One region of the Paraburkholderia sp. RL17-368-BIF-A genome, then DNA from elsewhere that is predicted to be linked to it. Evidence: riboswitches for the same ligand, from Rfam matches in the RefSeq annotation. Region 1 holds a riboswitch; each other region holds the start of a gene.
What was found. Region 1 has a riboswitch for cobalamin ahead of cobA (uroporphyrinogen-III C-methyltransferase). Riboswitches for the same ligand answer to the same signal wherever they lie in the genome.
Positions count from the first base shown of each region.

Region 2: linked by a shared signal. The riboswitch ahead of cobG (precorrin-3B synthase) and the one ahead of cobA (uroporphyrinogen-III C-methyltransferase) in region 1 are both predicted to bind cobalamin.
Region 3: linked by a shared signal. The riboswitch ahead of P0D87_RS16800 (TonB-dependent receptor domain-containing protein) and the one ahead of cobA (uroporphyrinogen-III C-methyltransferase) in region 1 are both predicted to bind cobalamin.

Region 1 covers NZ_JARESN010000034.1:5,064-10,194, reverse strand. The annotation lists gene P0D87_RS31410 (cobyrinic acid a,c-diamide synthase CobB) at 1-361, opposite strand, end outside; gene cobO (cob(I)yrinic acid a,c-diamide adenosyltransferase) at 364-966, opposite strand; gene P0D87_RS31400 (cobalamin biosynthesis protein) at 963-1,394, opposite strand; gene cobA (uroporphyrinogen-III C-methyltransferase) at 1,391-2,113, opposite strand; cobalamin riboswitch at 2,318-2,561, opposite strand; cobalamin riboswitch at 2,631-2,911, shown strand; gene cobW (cobalamin biosynthesis protein CobW) at 3,078-4,187, shown strand; gene cobN (cobaltochelatase subunit CobN) at 4,202-5,131, shown strand, end outside.
Region 2 covers NZ_JARESN010000002.1:481,111-486,241, forward strand. The annotation lists gene P0D87_RS05205 (precorrin-8X methylmutase) at 1-447, opposite strand, end outside; gene cobG (precorrin-3B synthase) at 440-1,951, opposite strand; cobalamin riboswitch at 2,035-2,225, opposite strand; gene P0D87_RS05215 (bifunctional cobalt-precorrin-7 (C(5))-methyltransferase/cobalt-precorrin-6B (C(15))-methyltransferase) at 2,310-3,560, shown strand; gene P0D87_RS05220 (cobalt-precorrin-5B (C(1))-methyltransferase) at 3,566-4,654, shown strand; gene P0D87_RS05225 (cobalt-precorrin-6A reductase) at 4,651-5,131, shown strand, end outside.
Region 3 covers NZ_JARESN010000008.1:262,468-267,598, reverse strand. The annotation lists gene P0D87_RS16825 (SIMPL domain-containing protein) at 1-74, opposite strand, end outside; gene P0D87_RS16820 (EVE domain-containing protein) at 240-698, opposite strand; RNA gene ssrS (6S RNA) at 784-965, opposite strand; gene P0D87_RS16810 (cell division protein ZapA) at 1,137-1,451, opposite strand; gene P0D87_RS16805 (hypothetical protein) at 1,448-1,804, opposite strand; cobalamin riboswitch at 2,023-2,371, shown strand; gene P0D87_RS16800 (TonB-dependent receptor domain-containing protein) at 2,461-4,347, shown strand; gene P0D87_RS16795 (FecCD family ABC transporter permease) at 4,375-5,131, shown strand, end outside.

The DNA.
Region 1 (5,131 bases):
TCGCCTTCGCAGAAATGACGGCGAGCACGGGCACCCCGAAAGCGCTCGCGAGATCGGCGCTGCTCGGTGTGCCGTCGAAGAGACCCATCACGCCTTCGATCAGGATCAGATCGGCTTCGGCCGCGGCCTCGGCGAGCAGATTGCGGCACGCGTCCTGACCGACCATCCACAGATCGAGCGACAACACCGGCGCGCCGCTCGCGTGCGCGAGAATCATGGGATCGAGAAAGTCGGGCCCGGTCTTGAAGACACGCACGCGCCGCCCGAGCCGCCGATGGTAGCGCGCAAGACCCGCGGTGATCGTGGTCTTGCCCTGGCCCGACGCGGGCGCGCTGATGAAGAGCGCGGGGCAGGCGGACACGTTCAGAACTCCACGCCGCGCTGCGCTTTCACGCCTTGCTCGCGATACGGATGCTTGACGATGCGCATTTCGGTAACGAGGTCGGCGGCTTCGATCAGCGCGTCGGGCGCATGACGGCCTGTCACGACCACATGAAGCATCTCTGGACGCACGGCGATGACGGACAGCACTTCGTCGAGCGGCAGGTACTCGTACTTGAGCACGGTGTTCAGCTCGTCGAGGATCACCATCTGATAGTCGCCGCTTTCGATCATCCGGCGCGCTTCGTCCCAGCCCTTGCGCGCGGTCGCGATGTCGGCGTCGCGGTTCTGCGTGTTCCAGGTGTAGCCGTCGCCCATCGTGACGAAATCGCAATTCGCAATCGCGCCGAGAAAGTCGCGCTCCGACGTATGCAGCGCGCCCTTGATGAACTGCACGACGCCAAGACGCATGCCGTGGCCGAGCACGCGCACGGCCATGCCGAACGCAGCGGTCGTCTTGCCTTTGCCGGTGCCGGTGTTGACGATCAGCAGACCCTTTTCGACGGTCGCGTTGGCCTGTTTCTTTTCGTGGCCTTCGCGCCGGCGTTCGGTCATGCGTTGATGCGATTCGGGATCGGTCTTCATGGAAGGTCCTGGTCAGTGAAGGTGGCGCTGCGCGGCAGCGCGTGTTCGGTCGATGCAATCGCCACGGTGACGCCCGCGTGGACGGTTTTGCGAGCGACGAGATAGGGCGTGTGCGCAGCAGCGTGGATCGACGCGCCAAGCAACGCACACGGTTCGCAGACGCCGTCGACGCCGAGATGCTCGCGCGCCGCCGCCGACGGCTCGGCGACATGCAGCGCGGCAATCTGCTCGCGAGTGAAGAGTTGCAGCGGCAATTTGTGGCGCGCGCAGAACGCGAGCAAGCCGGGTTCTTGCGCTTTGGTTTCGATCGAGGCGACGGCCGCGATGTCTTCGAACGCATGCGAGCCGAGCGCTGCGCGCACAGCGTTTTCGATTTCTTCCGCCGACGTATGCAAGCGGCAACCGATGCCCACGCTAAGCGTTTTCATCGGTCATCCTTCGCCAGCGACGCGACGCCGCCGATCACCACGATCGCGGGCGAGCCGAGTCCCGCGCGCGCGACGGCATCGGCGAAATCACCGAGTGTGGCGAGCGCATGCCGCTGCTCGGGGCGCGTTGCGGATTCGATCGCGGCACACGGAGTCTGTGCCGACATGCCCGCTGCCAGCAACGCGCTGACGATGTCGTTTAGCCGCCGCATGCCCATATAGATGACGAGCGTCATGCGCGTGGCGGCGAGCGCGGCCCAATCCGGCTCGCTCGTGCCCGCGCCGTGGCCGGTCACGAACACCACGCCTTGCGCATGATCGCGGTGCGTGACCGGAATGCCGATGGCCGCCGGCGCCGCAATGCCGGCCGTGATGCCGCTGACGATTTCGACGTCGACGCCCGCCGCATGCAGCGCCTGTTGCTCTTCGCCGCCTCTGCCGAACACGAAGGGATCGCCGCCCTTCAAACGCGCGACGCTGCGCCCTTCGTTCAGATGCGCGAGCATTTGTTCGACGATGCCGTGTTGCGGCGTCGACGGATGACCGCCGCGCTTGCCGACATACACGATGCACGCATCGGCGCGCGCAAATTGCAGCACGTCGGGGTTCACCAGATCGTCGACGAGTATCACGTCGGCTTGCGCGAGCGCGCGGGTTGCCTTCAGCGTCATCAGTTCGACGTCGCCGGGGCCTGCGCCGATCAGCCATGCGCGTTTCATCGCGGCATGCGCCGCGTCGGCGCACATGCAATCGCGCAGCGTCGACATACACGCAATGTGATGGAAATTGAAGTCATTCGAAACTGTGCATTCGCGCACGACAGCAAACGCGGATTGCAGACCGCTTCCCTAAGTCGTGCTTGAGCGCCTTCACATCCGTCCCTCGCGGATTCCGGCGGCCGGCGGCGTGACGTTAACAACGCACGGCCGCCTCCGCGTCTGGCCGGTATCCGGGCTGGCGGCCTCACGCGCTTTGCCTTCCCGCCCACATTCGTTCGAATGTGCTGGACAGTGGCACTGAAAACGCATGTGCGGCGCAAAAAATAATCGCGCCGCCGGTCGCTTACCGTTGCGGGGACAGCACAGGTTGAGCGCAAGCGCGCTGCCTGTTTCCCGTTTAACTGCACACGCGAGCACATGTGCGGGCACCAGACGCGCGCATACGATAGCACACGGCAAGCCCGTCCGATAAGCGCGCCGGGCTTGCGTTTTCTTGACGGCGCAAGGCGCGCGGCCTACACTCGCACGCACTTCTGGTGCTCGTGTGCGCGCTCGTGCGCATGCAGTTAAACGGGAAACAGGGCGCCCGCCTCGCATGGATCGGGTCAACCTGTGCTGCCCCCGCAACGGTAAGCGAAAAGCGACGTCATGGCGGTTTGCATGGCGCCGCGGAGCCGGCTTCGATGTCCACGCGCAAGGCCGCGTCGGCATATCACCACTGGGCGAGAAATCACTCGTCCGGGAAGGGGAAGCGGCGCTTTCGCCAGCCCGGATACCGGCCGGAACACGAAGGGCGAACGCCGCGGGGAAGCGGCGCTGCGCTCATGACCTCATACCCGTATTCTGCGTTTCCCTGGTGTAGCGGCAAGGCCGTCGTGCGTTCCCGCGTTTTGCGATGCGACGTCATGCGCAAAGCGCGTGATTCGGCCGGCCAGCAGATGCAACTCTCACGGATGGACTCACCATGCAAGTTCAGATGCGCAAGATTCCCGTCACCATCGTCACGGGCTTTCTCGGCAGCGGCAAGACGACGTTGCTGCGGCACATTCTTCGGAACGCGGGCGGCAAGCGCATTGCGGTGATCGTCAACGAGTTCGGCGAGATCGGCATAGACGGTGAAATCCTCAAAGGTTGCGGCATTGGTTGCGATGAAAACGGCGTCGAGACCGAAGGCCAATTGTATGAACTGGCGAACGGTTGCCTGTGCTGCACGGTCCAGGAAGAGTTCTTTCCGGTGATGGAAAAACTCGTCGAGCGCCGTGAGCAGATCGACCATGTGCTGATCGAAACGTCGGGGCTCGCGTTGCCGAAGCCGCTCGTGCAGGCGTTCAACTGGCCGCAGATCAAGAACAGTTTCACGGTGGATGCGGTGATTACCGTCGTCGATGGACCCGCTGCGGCAAGCGGCCAATTCGCTGAAAATCCGCTTGCCGTCGACGCGCAACGCAAGGCCGATCCGAATCTCGACCACGAGTCGCCGCTGCACGAATTGTTCGAGGATCAATTGTCGGCTGCGGATCTGGTGATTCTGAACAAGACCGATCTGCTCGACGAAGCAGGCCAGAACGCGGTCGAAGCCGTGATTCGCGCCGAAATTCCGCCTCAGGTGAAGATCGTGCGCGCCCATAGGGGCGAGCTCGATCTGCACGCGTTGTTCGGGCTCGAAGCGGCGTCGGAGGAAACCATTCACTTGCGCCACGATCACCACGGTTCGGCCGACGACGCCGATCATCATCACGATGAGTTCGATTCGGTGGTCGTGAATGCAAAGGCGCAGTCGCGTGAAGCGGTGATCGCCGCGCTGCAAGGACTCGTGGGGAACAACACGATTTATCGCGTGAAGGGTTTCGCGGCGTTGCCGGGCGCGCCGATGCGGCTCGTCGTTCAAGGCGTGGGCCGGCGCTTCGATAGTTATTTCGATCGACGCTGGCAGCCAGGTGAACTGGAAGAACTAGGCGAAGGCGCCGAAAGCCGCTTCGTGCTGATCGGTGAAGACCTCGACCAGGCTGCGCTGCAACGCGCGTTCGACGCCGCGCTCGGCGTCGCAGCCGCTGTCGCCGCGCAACAGACGTAAGCCGGTATAGACACATGCATCTGCTGCGCACCACGCCGGGCGGTTTCGTCGACGATACGCAAGGCGTGATCCGCATCGATCAGCGGCCCGCGGACATCGTCATTCTGAGTTCCGCGGATACGACGCTGTCGTTGCTCGCGAGCGTGTTTCCCCGTCTCGGCGACGGCTTTCCGAGCGTGCGCCTCGCGAATGTCACGTATCTGCGGCAGCCTGCCTCCGTGGACTTTTACGTCGAAGACGTGTTGCAACATGCGCGCGTGGTCGTGGTCGATCATCTTGGCGGCGAGGCGTACTGGCCATACGGCATCGAGCAGGTGGTCGCGCTTGCGGAGCGCAAACAGCAGACGCTCGCGATGTTTTCCGGCGATCTCCAGGAAGATCCGAACCTGCTCGCACGCAGTACCGCCGATGCAGCGTTATGCCATCAACTGTGGCGCTATCTGCGCGAAGGCGGGCCGCAGAACGCCGAGGCGTTCCTGCGCTGCATCGCGCATCGCGCGCTTGGGTGGGGCCGCGAACCGGCGCCGCCGCGCGCGTTGCCAGCCGCGTCGCTCTACCATCCCGCATGCGATACGCCGACTATCGCCGACTGGCAGGCGCGCTGGCAGCATGCCGCGCCTGTTGCCGCGATTCTGTTCTACAAGGCGCATCTTCAGGCGGCCAATACCGCGGTGTTCGACGCGCTGATCGACGCGCTCGAATCCGAAGGCATGAACCCGCTGCCGATCGCCATCACGTCGCTAAAAGATGCGATGAGCCGCGAAGTCGTGCAGTCGTTGTGCGCGCAACATGACGCCGCACTCGTGCTCAACACCACTGCGTTCGCCGCGTCTGCGATCGACGATCCAGAGCCGCTCGCGCTCGCAGGCGATGCGCCGGTGCTGCAAGTGATCCTGAGCGGCGGCAATCGCGACGACTGGGTGAAGGACAACCAGGGTCTCAAT
Region 2 (5,131 bases), on a different contig from region 1:
GGCATCGAGCATGTCGAGCAGATGAAACAGCGCGGTCGGCGCATTGCCGATCACGACGACGCTGCCCGCAAGACGCGGACGCCACAATTCGAGCGCGGCGGCCGAGCGCGTGTTGCCGAGTTCGCGCGCGAGGTCGGGCACGTCTTCGTGCGTGAGCGTGCAGATCACGTCGTTGTTCGCGGGCAGGCGCGCGCGCGTGATGCCTTGCGCGACCATGCCGGCGTCGCAGAGAATCGGCGCACCTTGCGCGAGCGCGAGGCGCCCCTCCGTGCCGGCATTCGGCGAGAACGCGAGATCGCCGATCACGTCGACCATCCCGCACGCGTGGATCACGCGCACCGCGAGCTTTTCGAGGTCGGCGGGGATGCGCGACAGATCGGCTTCGGCGCGGATCGTCGCGAAGGATTGGCGATAGATCTCCTGACCGTCGCGAATGTAATCAAGCATCGGTATCACTCATTTGAGTCGGGCATTCTGGTCGTGCGTCCTGGGCGTGCGTCTGTCCGGCTTGGGCGAGTTGCGCGAGGGTGTCGGCGGCTTGTGCGATCGTCAGTCGGCGCGCGACGCATTCGCCGAAACCCGGCTGTGCGTCGCGCCGGTAAAGATCGTAGAGGCCGGGCGCCGCGGCAAGCAGCGTGAACGGCGCGCAATGCGCGGCGGCGCAGGAGCGCGGGCAGCCGCTCAGGTGCACGTCGACGCCCGCGGGCAGGCGCGCGGCGAGCGCGAGCGCGTCGGCTTTGGTATCCGCGAGACTTTTTGCACAGCCGGTGGAACCGGCGCACGCGATGAGGCGTGAAGCGGGGTCGTCCAGGTCGCACGCAAAGCCGAGCGTTTTTAGCGCGGTAAGCACGGCGGGCACGGCATGTGTGGCGATGTCGGGCAGCAGAACGCTTTGCCACGGCGTGATGCGTAGCGCGCCGTTCGCGTGTTGCCGCGCCAGCGAAGCGAGGCCATGCAGCGCGGTTGCGTCGATGCGGCCGAGCAGCGGTTGACCGCCGACGTGCCACGTTCCCGCGATACGCTGGGCGTGAGCGCCGACGCGCAGCGTGGCATCGGCGGGCGTGCTGCGCTGCCACTCGGCGAGCGCTGCGTCGCGTGCCAACGGGAAATCGACGTAGGTTTGCGCGTGTCGCAGGATTGCGTCGGCGGAATGTTCGGCGAGCAGGTGACGCATGCGGGTCGTGTCGGAGTCGGCGGCGAGATCGAGAAACGTATGCAGCAGCGCCCGCACCAGCGCCGGAACTTGCGACGGCAGCACGGCGGCGAGTGCGCCTGCATGAATCGTCGCCGAATTCGTCGCAGCAACCGGTGGACAACCGGCGAGGCCGAACACGAAGCGGATCTCGCCGGAACCACCCTGCGATGCCGCGAGCCACACGTCATGCGGATGATCGAGCCGCGCAAGACGCTCGCCGCCGTCGACGAGCAGCGCGAATTTCGGCGACAGCGCCGCGAAACGCGCGTCGCTTTGCAAGAGCGCGAGCAAAGTCGTGCAAAGCGGCCTTGTGTCGAAAAGCGCAGAACGGTCGCGCCCCGCGGCAGGGCTGATCATCACATTGCGGATGTCGTCGGCGGCTGAAGCGGTGAGGGCGGCGGCAGAGTTCGCATCGGCCTCGGCGGGAGCATCAGCACCAGCCTCCGCCAAAGGCCCAAGCCCCGCATCGACCAACGCCGCAATCAACGCCGCTTCCTCGCCGCCACGAACGCCGCGCAGTTGCAGATTCGCGCGGTTCGTCAACTCGATCACGCCCGCCGCGTGCCGCGTGCTCGCATCCGCGATCGCGTGGGCCTGAGCCGCGCTCAGCTCGCCGCCCGGCAGCTTGATCCGGCAGATGCCGCCGTCGCGCGCGGCGACGATCCGCGCGAGCCCCGGACACGCCGAGGGCCGCAGCGCGAAAGCCGCGTCAGGCAATACAGTGGAGGAGGGAGAAGCTCGATTCAAGACGGACACCGCGGTTAGCGTCGCGCGACGGCCCGAGCAAGCGATAAAGCGGCTTGGCTGCGGCATCGGTACACCCCGCCCGATGTTGGCTGGCACGAACAGTCTCGCCGGCAGGTCTCCTGGCTCGCAGGTCGTCGTCCGCCGCGGCCTTCCCGGTCGAACCAGTGGCGCTTAGCGCAGGCGGACTCGCTGCATACAGTTGCGGGGGCAGCCGCAGCGGCGATGGTTTCCCCGCTGTGTTCCCTCTTAGGCCCCGAAGGGCACCGGCGGCTGTATTATGCCTTTTTTCGGATAGCACAACGAGGCTGGACGCTTTGACCGGCGTGGCGCAGCGCATTGTTTTGAGAGACATCATGAGGAAGGATGCATGCCGGCGTGGCTGACGGTAGTGGGCATCGGCGACGACGGCTTCGCCGGTTTGGGACGGCCCGCGCGGCGTGCGTTGCTGGAGGCGTCGGCGATTTACGGCGGCGAGCGTCATCTGTCGATGCTGCCGGCGCGGCTTGCCGCGCGCCGCGCCGCGTGGCCGCGTCCGTTCGATCTCGCGCCGTTGCTCGCCGAGCGCGGCCGCTCCGTCTGCGTGCTGGCGAGCGGCGATCCGATGCTGTTCGGCGTCGGCGCGACGCTGGCCAGGCAGTTGCCGGCCGACGAGTTGCGCGTGCTGCCCGCACCTTCGTCGTTGTCGCTGGCCGCCGCCCGGCTTGGCTGGCCGTTGCAGGATGCGGCCGTCGTGTCGCTGGTCGGCCGGCCGCAGCCGACGCTGAACGCGCATCTGCATGACGGCGCGCGCGTGTTCGTGTTGAGCGCGGACGGCGGCACGCCCGCGGCGCTCGCTGCGCTGCTGAACGCGCGCGGCTTCGGCGCGACGCGCATGACCGTGCTCGAACATCTCGGCGGCGACGCGGAGCGGCGCATCGACGGCCGCGCGGATCAGTGGTCCGCGCGCGACGTTGCCGCGCTGAACCTGATCGCGCTCGAATGCCGCGCGACGGATGGCGCGCCGCGTCTGCCGCTCACTTGCGGCTTGCCCGACGACGCGTTTCGCCACGACGGCCAGTTGACCAAACGCGATGTGCGCGCGATCACGCTCGCGCGCCTCGCCCCGACGCCCGGCGAATTGCTGTGGGACGTGGGCGCGGGCAGCGGCTCGATTGGCATCGAATGGATGCGCGCGCATCCGGCTTGCCGCGCGATTGCCATTGAAGCGCACGCGGAGCGGCAGCGCTTTATCGAACACAATCGCGATGCGTTGGGCGTGCCGGGGCTGCAACTCGTCGCGGGCCGCGCGCCTGAAGCACTCGACGGGCTGCCGACGCCGGATGCGGTGTTCATCGGCGGCGGCGTGACGGTGCCGGGTGTACTCGACGCGTGCTGGGCGAGTCTGCGCGACGGCGGCCGGCTGGTCGCCAACGCGGTGACGTTGCAAGGCGAGGCGGCGCTTGCCGCATGGCGCGAACAGCATGGCGGCACGCTGACGCGCATCGCGCTTGCCGATGCACAACCGCTCGGCGGATTCGATACGTGGCGGCAGGCGCTGCCGATCACCTTGCTCGATGTGGTGAAGCCCTGCGGCGACGAGCGCGCCGCAAGCCGCCCACAGCCCGAACGCTCCGCCTGACCGCGATGCGCGACGAGACCCCCGAACAACCCGCGCCGCTGCGCAGCGGCTACACGACCGGCAGTTGCGCCACCGCGACGTCGCTGGCGGCGGCGCGTCTGCTGCTCGCGGGCGTGGTCAGCGACATCGCCGAAATCGTGTTGCCGAAGGGCCAGCATGTGCCGATGCCGCTCGTGTTCTGCCGCCTGACCGACGACGGCGCCGAGGCCGGCACGATCAAGGACGCCGGCGACGATCCCGACGTCACGCACGGCGCCGTGGTGTTCGCGCGCGTGCGCCTCGTCGCGGAAGCGGGCGTGGTGTTTCGCGCCGGACCGGGCGTGGGCACCGTCACGCGCGCCGGTCTGACGCTCGCGGTCGGCGAGCCGGCGATCAACCCCGTGCCGCGTCAGATGATGACCGCGCACCTCGCCGAACTCGCCGCCGAGCACGGCTATCGCGGCGGCTTCGAAGTGACGATCGGCGTCGAGGGCGGCGAAGCGCTCGCGCTCAAGACGATGAACCCGCGGCTCGGCATTCTCGGCGGGCTGTCGATTCTGGGCACGACCGGCATCGTGCGCCCGTTCTCGTGCTCGGCGTATATCGCGTCGATTCATCAAGGCATCGACGTCGCGCGCGCGAACGGCTATACGCATGTCGCCGCCTGCACCGGCAACGCCAGCGAAGACGCGATGCGCGCGCATTACGGCTTGCCCGACATCGCGTTGATCGAAATGGGCGATTTCGTCGGCGCGGTGCTCAAGCATATGAAGCGCGCGCCGGTCGAGCGGCTGAGCATTTGCGGCGGCTTCGGCAAGCTGAGCAAGCTCGCGGCGGGCCACCTCGATCTGCATAGCCGCAACTCGAGCATCGACCTTGAACGGCTCGCCGTATGGGCCGCCGAACACGGCGCCGACGACGCGTTGCAGGCCGCGATTCGCGCGGCCAACACGAGTCAGCAGGCCGTCGCGCTCGCGCATGCGCAACAGGTGCCGCTTGCCGACATCGTCTGTGAACATGCGCTTCGCGTGGCGCGCGAGATCGTGCCGCCGCAGGTGAGCGTCGAGACATTCGCGATCGACCGCCAGGGCAATCTGATCGGAGCGGCGCGATGACGCGGGTTCTGCTGCTCGGCGGCACCGGCGACGCGTTGCACATCGCGCGGCAGCTTGCCGCGCACGATGTCTACAGTCTCGCCGGACTCGGCAAGGTGCCCGACGATCTGCGCTGCGCGGTGCGCGTGGGCGGCTTCGGCGGCAGTGAAGGGATGCAGCGCTATATCGAACAGGAGGCGATCGGCCTCGTGATCGACGCGACGCATCCGTACGCGGCGCAAATTAGCGCGAACGCGGCGCAGGCGGCCAGGTCCGCGCGCGTGCCGTGCTGGGCGCTGCGCCGGCCCGCCTGGCAGCCGCAAGCCGGCGACGACTGGCGCATGGTCGATGACTGGGACGAACTCACGGCGGCGCTGGCGCCATTCGCGCGGCCGCTCTTCACGCTTGGACGCGAACCGCTCGCGCATCTCGACGAGATTCCCGCGCATCAGTTCTGGTTCGTGCGCTGCCTCGATTCGCACGCGGATACCGCACGCG
Region 3 (5,131 bases), on a different contig from region 1:
GGCGTGAGCGCGAGTGCAGCGGGCGCCGCGCAGACCAGCGCGAAAGCGAGTGCACGTGCGGTGTGTTTCGTCATTATTGGACTCCATGCTTGAACAGGGTTGCGCGCGACGAGGCGAGCGCGACGCAACGGCACGACGCTTGCCGAAGCCGTTTGCGAGTCCGTTAGGCGCTCGTAACCTGAGCTTGGTTCCCTAATTTAACCTTGCTTCAACGTTGCTGCAGCGTGGGCCGCGCGACGTCAAACGAGCCGCGTCGTGATGAAGCGCCACTCCGCTTCGGTCACTGGCGTGATCGACAGACGGTTGCCTCTCGCGAGCACGCGCATGTCCTTCAGTTCTTCATGCTCGCGCAAGGCGGCGAGCGGAATCAACGGAATCTTCTTCTTGAACACGACGTCGACGAGCAGCCAGCGCGGCGTTTCCTGCGACGACTTCGGGTCGTAATACGGGCTCTTGCTATCGAACTGCGTGGGGTCCGGATAGGCCGTGGACGCAACTTCAGCAAGCCCCGCGATGCCCGGCTCGGGGCAGCTCGAGTGATAGAACAGCACGCCGTCGCCGATCTGCATGCCATCGCGCATGAAGTTGCGAGCCTGATAGTTGCGCACGCCCGTCCACGGCAGCGTGCGGTGCGCGGCGTTGGCGAGATGGTCGATGCTTGCTTCGTCCGGTTCGGACTTCATTAGCCAGTAGCGCATGAATCGAATTGAACGTTAGGGGTTTGAAGAAGCACGGCGCCCAAACAAAAACGGCACCGGACGCAAGTCCGATGCCGTTCCAAATAAGGTCCCCGCCTTAGCCGCTAGGCCGGCATCCTGAACCGGGGGTTCAGAATTGGTCGCAGTTAGCAGCACTTCGGGTACATCAGACAGAGTGACGCGCACGCCCGTGCTACAAATTTCCGCAACCGTGCACATGGCATTGGTTCAAGGAATATATGACCTTGGCGAACCAGGCAGGGAAGCTAAACCGATGAAGCTAAACCGATGACACTCAAACGATTGACTCAAACGTTGGGGACCTGTTCGCCTCGCGCAGTTCGTGCATGCTTCACGAACCTTGCCTGCTTACTTTCCGTTTGAATCCGCAGCCGGTATCAGCACCGGCCGCACTGCTTGCAACATGCTACTTGCAACTTACTGCACGCTGTACTGCTCGATGACAGTACCCAGTTGCTCGTTCATTTGATGCATTGTACGCCGGATTTCTTCAGCGGGAAATGCTTCTCCGTGACGCACGCTTGTTTGCAGCTTAAGCAGTTCGGATGCCAGCGACAGCGCAGCCATGACTGCAATGCGATCCGTGCCGCGCACGTTGCTGTTATTGCGGATCTTCGACATTTCGGCGTCGACTCGCGCGACTGCTTCAAGCAGCGCGCCTTCCGTTTCCGGCGAGCAGGCGAGGCGATAGGGCACGCCGAGAATCGATACTTCGATCTGCTTGGTCGTCATGCATTTTCTCCGTGGCGAGTGGCGTCGCTCTCTGTTTCGACCTCGTGCGGAGCGGGCTCGAGCAGATCGAGCTGGTTGTCCGGCTCGTTGTGCGCACGCGCACGCGGCAATTTTTCGAGGATCGCGTTCAGGCGCACCTGCGCGTCGTCGATCTTGGCCGACAGCGCGTCGCGCTCCGCTTGCAGTGCGTCGCGTTCCTCGCGCAGCAGCGCAAGTTCCGTGCGCGTAGCTTCGGCTTCGGCGCGCGACTGCGCGAGTTGCTCTTCGAGCGCGAGGCGCGCTTCATTGTGGCGCTGGCTGATCGCGATCAGCTTGCCGATATTCTGTGAAAGTGTTTCGAGTTCGGTGAGCATGTGCTGCGTCCTCTAAAGACATCGCATTTTAGCGCGGAATGTCGCACGTTCCGACATTTGTCTCGTTTCGAGACGTAACAACCCCGCTTTTTGCAGCCTTTTTTCGACTGAAGAAGAGAAACTACGCGCGTGCCGGAGATCGCGTCGGACAATAGCTCGACCCTGTCCGAATGAATCGCTCTCGCGGCCCGCGTTCTTGACTGACTCAGAGGGCGCTCATACACTGGCCGCACTCTGGTGCCCGCGCGCATTTCATTGTGCGCGCAGTTAAACGGGAAGCAGGCCGCGCCGTTCTACCCGAACGCGCCAACCTGCGCTGCCCCCGCAACGGTAAGCGACCGCATTTCGCGTGCATTGCAGTTCGTCGCATTCGCTGCAGTTCATTGCTGCTCATCGCAGTTCAGTGCTGCGGTACGAATCGTATTTCGAACAGCAGTTCGCGCTTTTGCAGTTCGATCCCCATCGCGTGTTCCGGTTCAACTCGCGAGTGTGCCACTGCGCGTCACGCGTGGGAAGGCGGGATCGAAAGTCGTTAGCCCGGATACCGGCCAGAGGGAGGGGCGCGCGGCGCGAATTGTCAAAAGCGCACGCGCCTCGTTACGCGACGGCCTGCGGGGAAGCGGGCCGCGCACGCCATCCACGGGAAATCTCACTTCATGCTGTCCCCCATCGCCCGCGCGGTGCTGCTCGCTTTTGCCGGGCTGCCCCATCTCGCGCATGCGCAGGCCGCCGCGCCTGCAAACGCCGACGCTTTGTCCACCGCTTCGTCCACTGCATCGTCCACTGTTTTATCGCCCGTCGTGGTGACCGCCGAGCGCGGACCGCAAGCGCTTGCCGATACGATCCCGCAGACGTCGCTATTCGATCAGCAGGACCTGGCCGACACCACCGCAACGGATCTGCCCGGCCTGCTGCAACTCGCGCCCGGCGCGCAAATCTCGCGTACAGGCGGGCCCGGTTCGACGGCGAGCCTTTATTTGCGCGGCGCGTCGTCGACGCAATCGCTGATTCTCATCGACGGCGTGCGCGTCGATTCCGTGAGTCTCGGCACCGCGCAAATCGCGCAGGTTCCGCTCGATCAGATCGATCACGTCGAAGTCGTGAACGGCAACGTGTCCGCGTTATACGGCTCCGGTGCGATCGGCGGCGTGGTACAGGTGTTCACGAAAGACGGCGGCGCGCATCCGCCGCGTTTCAATTTCTCCCTGGGCTACGGCAGCTATCACACGCAGACGCAGCAGGTCGGCGCGAACGGCGCATTGGATAAAGACGGCCGCACGACCTTCAGCATTTCGCTCGCGCGCTCGAAAGACGACGGCTTTTCAGCGCTCAATCCAAGCGAGGCGCCCAACGCGAATCCGAACGCGAACGGCTATCTGAACGAGAGCATTTCGGCGTCGCTGCGCCACAAGTTCAACGACCAATGGGACGCGGGCGTCCGCTATCTGCAGTCGAACGGCAACAACAGCTACGACAACGCGTACGGCGCGCCGACCGATCTGAACAACCTCTACACGAAAGTGCGGCAGGTGTCCGCGTTCGCCAACGGCAAGCTGACCGACTGGTGGACCACGCACTTCATCGTGTCCGAAGGCGACGACCGCAGCGTGTCGAAGACCAACGGCCTCTACAACGGACGCTTCGATACCGACAACCGGCAATACACGTGGCAGAACGATTTCGCGCTGGCCGCGCAGCAAAAACTGCGCGTGGGCTACGAGCATCTCGATCAGAGCCTCGACTCCGATACGTTCGCCGCGCCCACGCGGCATGTCGATTCCGTCTTCGCGGGCTACACGGCGCGCTTCGGACGCAATCAGATCCAGGCCAACGTGCGGCGCGACCAGTACTCCGATTTCGGCGGAGCGAACAGTTACTATCTCGGCTATGGGTTCGACATCACGCCGCATTGGAAGCTGAGCGCAAGCTATTCGGATTCGTTTCGCGCGCCGAGCTTCGACGATCTGTACTATCCGCTAAGCGGCAATCCGTCGATTCAGCCCGAGCGCAGCCATTCGCTCGAAGCGGCGCTGCAGTACGCGTCGAATGCGTTGGGCGTGATGCGTTTGAGTGCTTTCCAGACGCGTTATTCGAATCTGATCGACTATCAGCAGGTCACGCCGGGCATCTATCTGGCGGAGAACGTGGGGCATGCAAAAGTGCAGGGGCTCGAGGGATCGTGGAGCGGACATGTGGGCAAGACCGATGTGCGCGCATCGGTCACGCTGCAAAATCCCGTCGATCTCGACAACGACGTGGACCTCGTGCGGCGCGCGCGGCGCTTCGCGTCCTTGACGGTGAACCGCAGCATCGCAGGGTGGCGCGTGGGCGGCGAGTGGGTCGTGAGCGGCCCGCGCGAGGACAGCAGCGGCAAGCTCGGCGGCTACGGCATCGTGAATCTGTCCGCGCGCTACAACATCACGAAAGCCTGGTACGTGGCCGCGCAAATCCAGAATCTGTTGAACAAGGACTATGAAACGGCCTACTCGTATAACTCGCCGGGGCGCGGTGCGTATGTCACGCTCGGCTGGCAGCAGCAGTGATGCGCGCGCCATGTTGAGAGCGCGCCGATGAGTCGTCATCCAGGTTCGTTGCCCGCCGCATTGCACGCGATGACCGCGAAGCGCGCCGCGGCAATCTGGCTCGTGCTCGCGCTCGCCGCGCTGGTCGTGCTGATGGCGTCGCTGGCGCTGGGCAGCGTCTCGCTCGCGCCCGCGCGCGTGATCGAGGCGCTGTCGCCGTTGCATGCGTCCGCGTCCGGCTCTGCAAGCGCCTCCGAGGATCTCGCCGGCGAGATCGTCCGCACGCTGCGCTTGCCGCGCGCATTAGCCGGTTTCGCGTGCGGCGCATTGCTCGCGATGGCCGGTGCGCTGCTGCAAGTGCTGTTGCGCAATCCGCTCGCGGAGCCGTACGTGTTGGGCGTATCGGGCGGGGCCGCGAGCTTCGCGCTGATCGCGATGATCGCCGGCAGCGCGTGGTGGCTCGTCGATGCGTCCGCGTTCGCAGGCGCATTCGTATCGATTCTGCTCGTGCTCGGTCTCGCGCGCCGCGAGTTGTGGCGCGGCGAGCCACAGGACACGTCGCCGCGTTTGCTGTTGACCGGCGCGGTCATCGCGGCGGGTTGGGGCGCGTTGATCACGTTGCTGCTGAACCTCGCGCCCGACAATCGTCTGCGCGGCATGCTGTTCTGGCTCACCGGCGACCTCAACGGCAATGCGATGCCGTGGACGGCGCTTGCGGCGCTCGTGGTCGTTGTAGTTGTCATCGTGCCGGTTGCGCCGCGTCTGAACGTGCTTTTGCGAGGCGACGCCGTCGCAGAAGCGCTCG